DNA from 2 places in the Cedecea sp. genome. Region 2 is predicted to be linked to the other one. Evidence: predicted binding sites of a transcription regulator. Region 2 holds the regulator's gene; the other holds the start of a gene.

Evidence for each region. Region 2 encodes LexA, which represses DNA repair genes until DNA is damaged. Its sites were predicted from a motif close to TNCTGTATGTACATACAGNA; they were not measured.
Region 1: mutH (DNA mismatch repair endonuclease MutH) is a predicted target of LexA. The motif match lies at 4,460-4,479, and genes of this name have one in related genera.

What each region holds. Positions count from the first base shown of each region.
Region 1 covers NZ_DASYBS010000096.1:73,742-81,214, reverse strand. The annotation lists gene thyA (thymidylate synthase) at 1-12, opposite strand, end outside; gene lgt (prolipoprotein diacylglyceryl transferase) at 19-891, opposite strand; gene ptsP (phosphoenolpyruvate--protein phosphotransferase) at 1,236-3,482, opposite strand; gene rppH (RNA pyrophosphohydrolase) at 3,495-4,025, opposite strand; gene mutH (DNA mismatch repair endonuclease MutH) at 4,713-5,399, shown strand; gene VGM55_RS15265 (YgdI/YgdR family lipoprotein) at 5,555-5,773, shown strand; gene VGM55_RS15260 (NADP(H)-dependent aldo-keto reductase) at 5,917-6,960, shown strand; gene lplT (lysophospholipid transporter LplT) at 6,998-7,473, opposite strand, start outside.
Region 2 covers NZ_DASYBS010000093.1:42,919-50,391, forward strand. The annotation lists gene malM (maltose operon protein MalM) at 1-565, shown strand, start outside; gene ubiC (chorismate lyase) at 1,004-1,513, shown strand; gene ubiA (4-hydroxybenzoate octaprenyltransferase) at 1,513-2,385, shown strand; gene plsB (glycerol-3-phosphate 1-O-acyltransferase PlsB) at 2,453-4,882, opposite strand; gene VGM55_RS14610 (diacylglycerol kinase) at 5,014-5,382, shown strand; gene lexA (transcriptional repressor LexA) at 5,492-6,100, shown strand; gene dinF (MATE family efflux transporter DinF) at 6,176-7,473, shown strand, end outside.

The sequences.
Region 1 (7,473 bases), on a different contig from region 2:
ATACTGTTTCATGTCACCTCACGAAAGTTGCTGCTGTGGACGGCGGTAAGCCCAGACCATCATGGCGATACCGGCAACAATCATCGGAATCGACAGAATCTGCCCCATGCTGATGTACTGCACCCAGGTGCCGGTGAACTGCGCGTCCGGCTGGCGGAAAAATTCCACGATGATGCGGAACGCGCCATAGCCGATCAGGAACAGGCCAGATACCGAGCCCATCGGGCGAGGCTTACGAATAAACAGGTTCAGAATGATGAACAGCACAACCCCTTCCAGCGCCAGCTCATAAAGCTGCGACGGATGGCGCGGCAGCACGCCGTAAGTATTGAACAGCGACTGCCATTCCGGATGCGTTGCCAGCAGACCAACGTCTTCACTGCGCGAGCCAGGGAACAGCATGGCGAAGCGGAAGTTAGGGTCGACGCGGCCCCACAGCTCACCGTTGATAAAGTTGCCGAGGCGACCCGCGCCAAGACCAAACGGGATAAGCGGAGCAATAAAGTCGGAGACCTGGAAGAAGGTACGTTTGGTGCGGCGTGCGAACCAAATCATGACGCAGATAACACCGATAAGCCCGCCGTGGAAGGACATACCGCCGTCCCAGACCTTGAACAGGTACAGGGGATCGGCAAGGAAGACCGGCAGGTTGTAGAAGAAGACATAGCCCAGACGGCCGCCCAGGAACACCCCGAGGAACCCTGCATACAGCAGATTTTCTACTTCATTTTTCGTCCAACCGCTGCCTGGACGGCTGGCACGACGTCCGGCAAGCCACATGGCAAACACGAACCCAACCAGGTACATGAGCCCGTACCAGTGCAGGGAAACCGGCCCGATGGAGAAAATCACCGGGTCAAATTCAGGGAAACGCAGATAGCCACTATTCATCTGTCACCACAAGCTATTGTTACCCCGCCAAAAAATCAAAGGCGGGTTGCAAGTACGCACCGCTATCGATGCGCTCCGAAAGCAGCGGATCATAGCACAAACGGCCTGAGTGATTGATTATGGAAGTTGTAAAAGATATGTAATGTCCCGATGATGCCGGGACACCTAAGGCAATGCACGACGTACGTGGGAAATTAAAACTACACAAGGCATCAAAGAAAACGAACAGGGAAAACCCTTTCAGGGTTTTCGGCTGATAAATCACAACAAGGGAAAAACCACGTTTTATCCCTTGTTGTCAGGTGAGGATAATGTCCCGATGGCACCGGGACATACTGAGTAACTTAACGGCCGCCGCGAATCAGGCCGCCCATTCCTCTCCGCTCCATAAAGGCCGCGATCTGGTGGCGAACTTCCGTCGCCATTTGCGCCTCGAGGCTGCGCTGGGCGAGTACCTCGGCCTCCTCAAGATTGATATGGCGCAGCAGGTATTTAATACGCGCGACAGAGCGGCCGTTCATCGATAGATGACGGTAGCCCATGCCCACCAGAATCGCCACACACATAGGATCACCCGCCATCTCTCCGCACAGACACAGGTCGATGCCGTAGCGTTCCGCCTCGCGGGCTATCAGATTCAGCGTGCGTAACATTGCCGGATGCAGGCTGTCGTAAAGGCTGGCTACCCGGGTGTTATTGCGGTCCACCGCCAGCAAATATTGAGTGAGATCGTTAGTGCCTACCGAGATAAAATCAATGCGCTCTGCGAGGTGACCCAGCATAAAGACCATTGAAGGCACCTCAACCATAACCCCAAGCCTTAACTTAGGCAGTTGATAACCTAACTCCTCTTCCACTTCTCGCCCGGCTCGATCGATCAATCTACGGGCATCGTCGATTTCATCAATACTGGTGATCATCGGCAGCAGAATGCTGAGATTGCCGGTAGCCGCGTTTGCCCGCAGCATCGCACGTACCTGGATCAGGAAGATCTCCGGCTGGTCGAGCGTGATACGAATGCCCCGCCAGCCAAGGCAAGGGTTCTCTTCACTGATAGGCATATACGGGAGCTGTTTATCGGCCCCAACGTCCAGCGTGCGTAGCGTAACAGGCTTGTCGTTAAACATCTGCAGCATCCCCTGATACTGTGCGACCTGCTCTTCTTCAGATGGGAAGCCGCTTTGCAGCATAAAAGGGATTTCGGTGCGGTACAGCCCGATGCCGTCGATACGACTTCCTAGCTGCTCTTCATGTTCCGGGCTAAGCCCTGCATTCAGCATGACCTGAACCCGCTCCCCGCTTTTTAGCGCGGCGGGCTGCTCAACGTCGTCTTCTGCAAGGCGGCTGAGTTCATTCTCTTCGCTAACCAGGCGCTGGTATTCCTGCAGCAGGACCGGCTCAGGATCAACCAGCAATTCACCGCGATAACCATCCACCACCAGCATACGGTGATGCAGCACCGAAGGCTGAATATCCGCCCCCATAACGGTTGGGATGCCGAGCGCACGCACCATGATGGCAGCATGAGAGTTTGCCGCACCGTCGCGCACGACTACGCCCGCAAGGCGCTTCTGCGGCAGCTCGGCAAGGGTGGTGGCAGAAAGCTCATCGGCAACCAGAACAAAGCGCTCGGGCCAGGTATTCGGGCTCTGGATAGTGTCGTCGAGGTGAAATAGCAGGCGCTGCCCCAGGGTTTTGAGGTCTCCCGCCCGCTCTTTCAGGTAGCTGTCAGAAAGGCTGGCAAACTGTTCGGCAAACTTTTCCACAACCGTTTTTACCGCCCATTCGGCTACCGAGCCTTTGTCCACCTCGGCAAAAAGCTCACGGCGAAGGCGCGCATCGGTTAACAGGTGAGAGTAAAGATCGAAGATAGCCGCGGTCTCTTTCTGAGCCCCGGCGGCAAAGCGTTTGCTGTAGCGGCGAAACTCCCCGGAAGCCTCTTCTAGCGCGGCGGTAAGACGCTCACGCTCCAGCGCGGTATCCAGAGTGGATGCCTCAAAGACCTGCTCCATCAGCGGGACGGTGGTGTCCATCCAGCCTTCAGCAATGGCCACGCCAGGCGAAGCGGGCAGTGCGCGAATACGGGTCTGTCGATATTGCCCGAACAGCGCAGCCAGCTGTGACTGGGATAAAATCCCGGCCATCTGCGTGGCCAGCGTAACGAGGAAAGACTCTTCGCTCTCATCGTATTGCCGGTGTTCACGCTGCTGGACAACCAGCACCCCCAAAAGCTGACGGCGCTGGATAATCGGTACCCCAAGAAACGCACGAAAACGCTCCTCTTTTACGGCAGGTACATATTTAAAGCTGGGGTGTTTTTGCGCATCGGCAAGGTTAATCGGCTCTGCGAGCCGACCAACCAGGCCGACAATACCTTCGTCAAAGGCAAGCGTAACGGTACGGCCACGCGGTTTTTTTAAACCACGCGTCGCCATTAAGTAAAAACAGCGGCGCTCATGATCGGCGAGATAAACCGAGCAAACCTCGGTATCCATCGCAAGGCAGATGTCGGTAACCAGGATATCCAGCGCCTCATTGAGGCGCGGGGCACTGGCGACCTTTTCGACTATTTCTCGCAGACGGGTGAGCATTTTTCGCGTGACTTAACCTCTTTTACGTCGCCAGGCCGGCGAGTTATTACGTGGTGGCGTAACTTCCTGCAGCGGCATAACCACGCTGGCAAACTCTTTCATTACCCGGCGATAAACATCGCGCTTGAATGAAACAACCTGACGAACCGGATACCAATAACTGACCCAGCGCCAGCCATCAAATTCCGGCGTGCTGCTGGTTTGCATATTGATCTCGCCGTCGCTGCTCAGCAACTGCAAAAGAAACCATTTTTGTTTTTGGCCGATACAAACCGGCTTTGTGTCCCAACGCACCAAACGTTTAGGTAATTTGTAACGCAACCAGTTTCGGGTCGAGGCAAGAATGCGAACATCTTTTCTCTGCAGACCGACTTCTTCGAAAAGCTCCCGGTACATTGCCTGTTCAGCGGACTCGCCAGGATTAATGCCCCCCTGAGGAAATTGCCAGGAATGTTGGCCAAAACGCCGTGCCCACATCACCTGTCCCTGCCGATTACATATTACGATCCCAACGTTGGGGCGGTAGCCATCATCATCGATCACCGGACTACCTCAAAACAAACTTAGATTGCATCGATTGTTTCATACAAGTGTCAGGCGGTAAACCACTCTCTCGGCGGCGTTTACGTGGAATAACATTTGAATAACTCACAAAAGATAGCTGGGTTATAAACAGGGGATGGTAAAAACCGGCGGCTTTATTCACTTTTTCTGTGGATATAACTGTGAAGAACTATCGAATTACATCGGGACAACTTGGGACAAGTAAAATCAGCAGCAATCCAATCACTAATTAAAATTGTTATTTTTCATAATGATAACACCAAAAAAATGACACGCGAAGTTCATAATGTGATGATCATCACACATGAGGATCGTCGACTGATGAAAGATCGAGCAATGTCGTTTTTATCCACAGATTGTGCAAACAAGTTAGTCACAAATCGGTGATAATTTGTATTTTACCGCCCCGTCAAGGCTGTAAATGGAACCAGTAGTCGAGCTATTTCCCAGTTATCCCACTTTTCTGTGGATAACTGGGTGTAAGATCCTGTTCATTGTCAGTGACCAGATTTGGAAAAGCGTTTTTAACGCCGCACTCGCTGGACGAAAGCCTAAAAAAACTCATTATAAATCATAATATTGTTAATCTTATACTCAGAGGGCTAAACTAACCTTTCGCTGTGAACAAATGGCGTTCATTTTTTAACCAAAAAACATCAACGAGTTATGCAACCAATACGTCCGTTAAGCACGCCCCCGAAATGTGAAGCCGACCTGCTTCGGCAGGCCAGATTAGTCGCAGGTTATACCCTGGGCGAGCTTGCGGCTTACGCCGGGCTAAAGGCACCGGCAGACTTAAAGCGAGATAAAGGCTGGATTGGTATTTTGCTGGAACAGTGGCTTGGCGCCAGCGCAGGCAGCAAACCCGAACAGGACTTTGCCGCCCTCGGCATCGAGCTGAAAACGATCCCGGTAGATAACCTTGGCCGGCCGCTGGAAACCACTTTTGTTTGCGTAGCCCCCCTGACCGGCAATAGCGGCGTGGTATGGGAAACCAGCCACGTGCGGCATAAACTCAAACGTGTACTGTGGATCCCGGTTGAAGGCGAAAGACAAATCCCATTAGCCGAGCGGCACGTGGGCTCGCCACTGCTTTGGAGCCCCTCAAAGGAAGAGGAGCAACAGTTGCGTCTGGACTGGGAAGAGCTGATGGATTTGATTGTTCTGGGCCAGGTTGAGCGTATTACCGCCCGCCACGGAGAGGTTCTTCAACTGCGGCCAAAAGCAGCGAACAGCCGGGCGCTAACGGAAGCCATCGGTGCTGACGGCTCCCCCATTCTTACTCTACCGCGTGGTTTCTATCTGAAGAAGAATTTCACCGCCGCGCTGCTGGCACGGCATTTCACGCTCTAACAATGGCGGGGGAAGCGAATCCAGGGTTATGTCAGCGTGGCCCGGATAATGTTACATTTCCCCTACGCCATTAAGAATTTGCCGCTTTATTTCCCCTATTCATCAGGTTATTACTAAACTTATTAACTGAATCCTTCCTGACGAGGAAAATAATGATGACTAAATGGGCAGTAGCAATTTCCGCCATTGGCCTTGCCTTCGCCGTTTCCGGCTGCAGCAGTGACTATGTGATGGCGACAAAAGATGGGCGAATGATTTTGACCGAAGGCAAACCTAAGGTTGATGAAGATACCGGTCTGGTAAGCTATCGCGATCAGCAAGGCAATGAAATGCAGATCAACCGTAACGACGTTTCCCAGATTATCGAGCGCTAGTCTCGCAGGGTCAGCCCGTCGGCTGGCCTGACGACTTTTCTTGCCTCCCCTCTTTCGCTTTGCCTCCTCCTCTGCCATGTTTATAGACCTTTTTGTCGGGTAGCGATACCTGACGTGGTCAAAAGAACAACAGGAAGCCGGCTATGCACTATCACCGTATCCCACACAGTTCACTTGAAGTCAGCACGCTGGGGCTGGGAACCATGACATTTGGTGAACAAAACAGCGAGGCCGATGCCCACCAGCAGCTCGACTACGCCGTGAGTCAGGGCGTCAATCTAATTGATGTCGCGGAAATGTACCCGGTGCCGCCGCGCCCGGAGACCCAGGGCCTAACGGAAAGCTATGTCGGAAGCTGGCTGAAAGCACGCGGTAACCGTGAGAAGTTGATCATCGCGTCTAAAGTTAGCGGCCCGGCCCGTAATAACGACGCGGGCATTCGCCCTAACCAGATCCTCGACCGCAAAAACATTCGTGAAGCGCTGGACGCCAGCCTCAAGCGTCTGCAAACCGATTACCTCGATCTCTACCAAGTGCACTGGCCGCAGCGCCAGACCAACACCTTCGGTAAACTCGGCTATACCTGGAGCGACACCACGTCACTGCCGGTAACGCTGCTGGAAACGCTTGAAGCCCTGACGGAATGTCAGAAAGCCGGGAAGATCCGCTATATTGGCGTCTCAAACGAAACCGCCTGGGGCGTGATGCGCTATCTCCAGCTTGCTGAGAGACACGATCTGCCGCGCATCGTCACGATTCAAAACCCGTACAGTCTGTTAAACCGTAGCTTTGAGGTTGGCCTGTCTGAAATAAGCCAGCACGAGGGCGTGGAGCTGCTCGCGTATTCTTGCCTCGCCTTTGGCGTACTGTCGGGCAAATACCTGAACGGGGCAAAACCGGCTGGCGCCCGCAACACGCTCTTTAGCCGTTTTACCCGCTACAGCAGCGAACAGTCCCAGAAAGCCGTTGCGGCATACGTCGAGATAGCCAAACGCCATAATCTGGATCCGGCGCAGATGGCGCTGGCCTTCGTTCGCCGTCAGCCGTTTGTCGCCAGCACGCTGCTCGGCGCAACCACGCTGGAACAGCTGAAAACCAACCTTGAAAGCCTGCATCTGACGCTAAGCGAAGAGGTGATTGAGGAAATTGAAGCGGCGCACCGTATTTATACCTACCCTGCACCGTAAAGAAATATGGCCCCAGGCTAAGCCGGGGGCCATTTTTTTAACTTTTTTGTCTAACCTGCCACAGCCACAGCGCGCTAATCGCCAGCGCGAAAACGACGCCAAATCCGATCCCTACGCCGACTATCGGCGCGCCAATTTTGACCGCCAGTGAGAACAAGCCAAGCATCAGTAACATGGCGGTGTTCTCCCCAAGATTCTGCACCGCAATAGCATTTCCCGCGCCGACAGTGTGCTTCCCGCGCTCCTGAAGCAGCGCATTAAGCGGCACCACGAAGAAACCGCCCAGAATACCAATTATCATCAATAGGGCATAAGAAGGCAGCAGGGCATGCTGGCAGGCAAAGATAGCCACTCCAACGCCAATCAATATCCCGGCGGGCATGCAGCGGGCGACCGTTTCCAGCGTCACCAGTTTGGCGGCAGCACCCGCACCAATCACAATCCCGACGGCAACCATTGCATTCAGATAAGTCGGCGTCGCGTTATCCGTGATCCCTAAAGCAACCGGTACCC
Region 2 (7,473 bases):
CCAGTACCAGAAGCCGGGCATGACCTCCGGCAACCGTCTGGAAAACGTGATGAAGCTGACCCCGATGATGGGGCAGAAACAGATTTATATGCTGGTGTACACCACCAAACGCGATCTGACCGAAACTACCCGTATGATTAACCCAGCGAAACTCTACGCCGAAGGGGCAAGCAACGCCATTCCTGATGTTGCCGACCCGGTTGCCCGCCACAGCGGGCAGGGTATGCTGACGGTGCAGGTCAAAACCGAACAGAACAGCGGCAACATCATGATTGGCAAGATCTTCGGTGGGTCCGATATGAAACCTGTTGTCGTAGGCAACGTTGCACCGCCGACGGCTTACGCGGCACCGACGGCTGTGCCCGCTCCGGTCGCGGCACCTGCTCCTGCCGAGAAGAGCGATCCAATGCTCAATGATACGGAAAGCTACTTTAACCACGCGATTAAACAGGCTGTGGATAAAGGCGACATTGATAAGGCCCTGAAACTGCTGAATGAAGCCGAGCGTCTGGGTTCCACCTCCGCCCGTAAAACTTTTATCAGCAGTGTAAAAGGCAAGGGGTAACTATCTCCCCACATTGTTGATGCTTGAAGTATTGGTGCGCCCCGGCGCACCTTTTTTTTCCCCGTCATAATTCAAGTCTCAGGGGAGTTGGCTGCACTCTGGTTATTGAGCTCATCCATGATCTTCATCCTTTCAGGGCCGTTGCTGGCAACGTTCAAATCTGCTCCCGGCAGATTTGTCACCCCAGTCACTTATTTATATAAGCTCCAGGGGATTATTCCCCCTACGGGGCCGCAGTAAACTGCGTTCAAAGTCGCTTGCGCGAATTTGTCACTCCCTTGCCGCCTGGGTGTGACTGGCATTATTTAGGGGAAAGAGGGGGGCAGCATTTCCTGTTGCTCAATTGTTGCGATATTTGCCGCGGGTGTTGCCATTGTCTGCCCCCCGATGACGTTCTGCGCTACAATGCCGTCAGGTTATGTATCGGAGAGTATTCCCATGTCCGACGCGCTTTCGCCGTTGCGCGCCCTGAAATTCTTTACGGAGGTCCCGCAAGGGCTTAGCTCCGCTTATCTCGACTGGCTGCTGCTGGAAGATTCGATGACCAAACGCTTCGAACAGCACTGCAGCAAAGTCACCGTCCGCATTGTGCGTGAAGGTTTTTTTCCGGCCGGCAGTGATATGCCTGAAGCCGGGTTACTGCCCGTCTCTGAGCGCTACTGGCTGCGGGAAATTATTCTCTGTGGTGATGACGAACCCTGGCTGCTTGGGCGCACCGTTGTGCCTGAAACCACGCTAGAGGGCCCCGAGTTGGCCTTGCAGAAGCTTGGCAATACGCCGCTCGGACGCTATTTGTTTAGCTCATCAACCCTGACGCGCGACTACATTGAAATTGGCCGCAGCGCCGAACTCTGGGGGCGTCGCTCCCGGCTGAGACTCTCCGGCAAACCGCTGCTGCTGACCGAACTGTTCCTGCCGGCGTCTCCGCTGTACAAAGAGGAAAGATAATGGAGTGGAGTCTTAACCAGGGAAAACTTCTGGCCTACCACCGGTTGATGCGTACCGACAAGCCAATTGGTGCTTTGCTGCTGCTGTGGCCAACGCTGTGGGCGCTGTGGATTGCCACGCCGGGACTGCCATCGCTGAAGAATCTGATCGTATTTATCGCTGGCGTCTGGCTGATGCGTGCCGCGGGCTGCGTCGTGAATGATTATGCTGACCGTAAATTTGACGGCCACGTTAAGCGTACCGCACAGCGCCCGTTGCCCAGCGGGGCGGTTTCCGAGAGAGAAGCGAAGATTCTGTTTGTTGTGCTGGTGGGGCTTGCCTTCCTGCTGGTACTGACGCTAAACACCATGACTATCCTGCTATCGATAGCGGGGCTGGCGCTGGCATGGGTGTATCCGTTTATGAAGCGCTACACGCATTTGCCTCAAGTGGTGCTGGGGGCGGCTTTCGGCTGGTCGATTCCAATGGCCTTTGCCGCGGCTGGCGAGTCTGTGCCGCTAAGCTGCTGGCTGATGTTCCTGGCGAATATTTGCTGGACCGTGGCGTATGACACGCAGTACGCAATGGTCGATCGTGACGATGACCTGAAGATTGGCATTAAGTCGACGGCTATTCTGTTTGGCCGCAACGACAAGCTGATTATCGGCCTGCTGCAAATCGCGACCATGGTGCTGATGGGGATTGTTAGCTGGCTAAACGGCCTGGGTGGCGCGTTCTACTGGTCAATTTTACTGGCGGGTGGATTGTTTATTCATCAGCAAAAACTCATTGCCAGGCGCGAGCGGGAAGGCTGTTTTAAAGCGTTTATGAACAATAACTATGTGGGACTGGTGCTGTTCCTTGGGCTGGCGCTGAGCTACCTGCATTTCTGAATGTTCAGGCAATAAAAAAAGGCGAGTCGATGCGCAATGCCGACTCGCCTTTTTTGTTTCCGCGTGATTAAGAGGCGTCGTCCTGTGAGGCCGAGCTCTCAATAGTCAGACGTACATCCGAGGTCACCAGGTCTGCCAGCATCTGGTAAACCTTGATGGTCTCAGTCGCGTCGGCGTCCCCGGTATCGCTGATATAGCCCTCATCCCGCAGGGTGAGCACCAGCGAGGTAAAGACGGCTTTATCGAAGAACTCAGGGGCGTTAATGCCATGGAGAACGGACAGACGCTGCGCCACCGTGCGGCTTTCGCGCTCCAGTGTCCCGCGGTTAATCGACGGGTTGGCGCTCAGCTGCCAGAAGGTGATGGCATAACGCTGGATGGTCTCGCGCACGCCCGCTGCCAGGAGCTGCAGGGTGCGTGAACGGTTAGGGTTGATCTGCACTTCATCATCGGCAACCATCACCAGACCCTGACGTTCCATCTCCGCAATCAACGCATCAATTTCTCTGCCCAGCTCGCTTTTTTCCCAGCGCAGGAACAGTTCGGCTTTCAGCATCGGATAAATCACTTCTATCTGACGCAGCAGCTCGACCCGTGAGATGTGGCGATGCTGAGTGATGATAGACGCCATCAGAGAAGGCAGCACCAGCATATGCATGATGTTGTTACGATAGTAGGTCATCAGCACGGCCTGCTCGCGCGGCAGAATGATGATGTCACCGATGGTATCTTTCTCAACCTCGAACTTGTTCATCTGCAGCGCATGGTTAATTAGCGCATCCGCCGTGACCGTTGGTGCGGTGGCGTCCGGAGAATACGGAACGTTACGCAGCAGGTTCAGATAGCAATCGAGCTGTTCGGTAAGCTGTTCACGCGTCAGCGAGCGCTGGCGCGAAGCAAGCAGTGCGGTACAGCACAGGTTCATGGCGTTGGCCGCCCCTGCGTTGTTGATACGCACCATCAGATCGGCGGCGATATCGTTCACCGTTGGCGTCAGCCATGCGGGACGAATCGCTTCGATAGGATCGATAGAATCTCGCCATTCCGGCACATGCTGGTTCAGGTAGGTCATCAGCGGCAGCGGTTCGCCGAAGTTTACATAGCCCTGGCCAAGGTTACGCAGCTTACTCAGACCGCGAACCATCTGCATGAAACCTTCTTTTTCCTTGGTCGCTCCGCGCAGTTCTTTGGCATAAGTACCCACTTCCATTACGTGCTCGTAGCCGATGTAAATCGGCACCAGCGTAATAGGGCGGGTACCGCCGCGCAGCATTGCCTGAATCGTCATCGACAGGGTGCCGGTCTTCGGATCAAGCAGGCGACCGGTACGTGAACGCCCACCCTCGACAAAGTACTCAACGGAATAGCCGCGGCTGAACAGCTCGCCGAGATATTCGCGGAACACCGTGGAGTAAAGTTTATTGCCCTTGAACGTACGGCGAATAAAGAACGCGCCCAGGCGGCGGAAAATCGGGCCGGCTGGCCAGAAGTTCAGGTTAATACCGGCGGCAATGTGCGGCGGGACCAGCCCCTGGTGATAAAGCACGTAGGAGAGCAGCAGGTAATCCATGTGGCTGCGGTGGCAAGGCACATAGACAATTTCATGGCCGTCATGGGCAAGCTGGCGCACGCGCTCTGCGTTATGCACGTTAATGCCCTGGTAGAGACGGTTCCAGGTTAACCCTAAGACGCGATCCGTTAAACGCACCGCTTCATAGGAAAAGTTAGCGGCAATCTCTTCCATCAGCGCGATGGCGTTTTGCTGCGCCTTCTCATGGGAGATTTTCTTGCTGCGAGCTTCATCTTCAACCGCGCGGGCAATCGCTTTTGACGCCAATAGCTTGTTGAAAAGATCCTGGCGTACCGGCAGGCGTGGCCCGACCGCAGCCAGACGCTGGCGGGCAAAGTGAGTACGCGCCACGCGAGCCAGTTTTTGGGCGATAATCTTGTCCGTGCCGTGTTCGGTTGCCATGCGGCGCAGCGAAACCGGTGGGGAAAAGCGCACGAAGCTATCGCGGCCCAGCCACGAAACCGCAAAGAATTTCTGGACACCGTTCAGGGTGCGTAAAGGCGGATTGATTTCCCCTTTCTCGCGGCCTGGCGAGCGGCCGAACATCACGGAAACCGGCACCATCTGCACATCGAGGTCTGGGTTGCTGCGGTGCAGATCCAGATAATCGTGGAACAGTTTTATCGACTCTTCTTTTGGCGTGTAGTAGGTAAAGACGCGCGGCCCGCCGTGAATAAACACGTAGCGCGGCAGCAGTACGCCGTCAATTTCCAACGGTTCCAGTGGGTCGGGCAGGTCGTGATCCAGACATTGGGCACGCAGCGTCAGTAAGTCTGCCTTAGAATTGTAGGGCAGGACGTACATAATGGGGCGTGAAGGATCCAGACCGAGCTCGGTTTGGGGATCCGCCGGGATAGACTTGCTCTTTACCAGAACGCTTAATGGTAAATTAAGTAATTTGTAGTAAATTCTTGGCCAGCCTGACATAAATGATGTAAAGCCTCAGGTTAATAATGCAAATGCGCCGCAAGGATATCAGAAACTCTGGGGAATTTCTGTGGCGCTGCGATTTAGACTCAATGAGCATTGACGCTCAATATTTAAAAAGGTTTCCTTGAATGGCGAATAATACCACCGGCATCACCCGCATTATTAAGGCTGCAGGCTACTCGTGGAAGGGGCTGCGTGCGGCCTGGATCAACGAAGCCGCCTTTCGTCAGGAGGGCGTGGCTGCGGTTATCGCTATTGTTATCGCCTGTTGGCTGGACGTTGACCCTATTACCCGTATTTTACTGATTGGCTCGGTCGTGTTGGTGATGATTGTCGAGATTCTCAATAGCGCCATTGAAGCGCTGGTTGACCGTGTGGGCACCGAGTACCACGAGCTTTCCGGACGAGCCAAAGACATGGGTTCTGCTGCGGTGCTGATAGCGATTATCCTTGCCGTTGTGACCTGGGCCACGCTGCTTTGGTCACATTTGCGATAGCCTTTCCAGAATAGTTTAAGTCGCTGGTTTTTTGCTTAATTTGTGGTTTCAAATTCGCCCGGGGCTGTATATACTCACAGCATAACTGTATAAACACCCAGGGGGCGGAATGAAAGCACTAACTACCAGGCAGCAAGAGGTGTTTGATCTCATTCGGGATCATATCAACCAAACCGGCATGCCACCGACGCGCGCCGAGATTGCACAACGTCTGGGGTTCCGTTCTCCAAACGCCGCTGAGGAACATCTCAAAGCGCTGGCCCGTAAAGGGGTTATCGAGATTGTTTCCGGCGCGTCGCGAGGTATTCGCCTGCTGGTTGAAGAAGAAAGTGGCCTGCCGCTGGTGGGCCGCGTTGCAGCCGGTGAACCGCTGCTGGCGCAGCAGCATATCGAAGGCCACTACCAGGTTGACCCGTCTCTGTTTAAGCCGAATGCGGACTTCCTGCTGCGCGTAAGCGGCATGTCGATGAAAGATATCGGCATCATGGACGGCGATTTGCTTGCGGTACACAAAACGCAGGACGTGCGTAACGGCCAGGTGGTTGTCGCGCGTATCGACGATGAAGTGACCGTGAAACGCCTGAAAAAGCAGGGCAACACCGTGCATCTGCTGCCGGAAAACAGCGAATTCCAACCTATTGTCGTCGATCTCCGCGAGCAGAATTTTAGCATTGAAGGTCTGGCCGTTGGGGTGATTCGCAACGGCGAATGGCTGTAACCCTTCTTCTGGTGGTGCGGTAAATCTGCCGTACCACTCGCTTTAAACTCCTCTATTTTCCCCTGGATCATTCCCATGCGATTCTTCTCGTCAACGGATGGTGCGCTGTGGTGGCTGGCGCTGCCGATGATTTTTTCCAACATAACCGTACCGCTGCTGGGTCTTGTCGACACCGCCGTCATCGGCCATCTCGATAGCCCGACTTATCTTGGCGGGGTGGCTATCGGCGCGACGGCGACCAGCTTCCTGTTTATGCTGCTGCTTTTTCTGCGAATGAGTACCACCGGGTTAACGGCGCAGGCGTTTGGCGCAAACGATCCACAGCGGCTGGCGCGCGCGCTGATTCAGCCATTGATGCTGGCGCTGATCGCCGGGCTTGCCATCGTGCTACTGCGTTATCCGCTGATCGCCCTCGCGCTGCATGTCGTTGGCGGCAGCGAAGACGTGCTGTATCAGGCTCGTCGTTTCCTGGAGATCCGCTGGCTGAGTGCTCCCGCATCGCTGGCTAACCTCGTGCTGTTGGGCTGGCTGCTGGGCGTTCAGTATGCGCGGGCACCGGTGATCCTGCTGGTGGTGGGGAACCTTATCAATATCGTGCTCGACCTCTGGCTGGTGATGGGGCTGCAGATGAACGTGCAGGGGGCGGCGCTGGCGACGGCAGTATCTGAATACGCCACGTTTATTATCGGCCTGGTGATGGTGCGTAACGTTCTGAAGCTGCGCGGTATTAGCTGGGCACGTCTTAAAACGGCCTGGCAGGGGGATCTCCGCAAGCTGCTGGCGCTCAACCGCGACATCATGCTGCGTTCGCTGCTGCTGCAAATTTGCTTTGCCTCCATCACCATCTTCGGCGCGCGTCTCGGTAGCGAAATTGTGGCGGTGAACGCCGTGCTGATGACGCTGCTGACCTTCACCGCCTATGCGCTGGACGGCTTCGCTTATGCGGTGGAAGCTCATTCCGGGCAGGCCTACGGCGCACGTAACCGTGGGCAACTGCTGGAGGTTTGGGGCGCAGCGTGCAGGCAGGCCGGGTTGGTCGCGGTTGCATTTGCCGCTCTCTATGCCGTTGCCGGAGAACACATCGTCGCGCTGCTGACGTCCTTGCCGGAACTGCGTCAGCAGGCCGACAGTTACCTGGCCTGGCAGGTCGTATTGCCGGTCGTCGGCGTCTGGTGCTATCTACTGGACGGCATGTTTATTGGGGCGACGCGTGGCGCGGAGATGCGTAACAGCATGGCGGTTGCCGCATTAGGCTTTGGCGTGACGCTGCTTACGCTGCCGCTGTTTGGCAACCACGCTTTATGGCTGTCGCTGGCGGTATTTTTGGCTTTGCGCGGCCTGTCGCTCGGTTATATCTGGCGGCGCCACTGGCG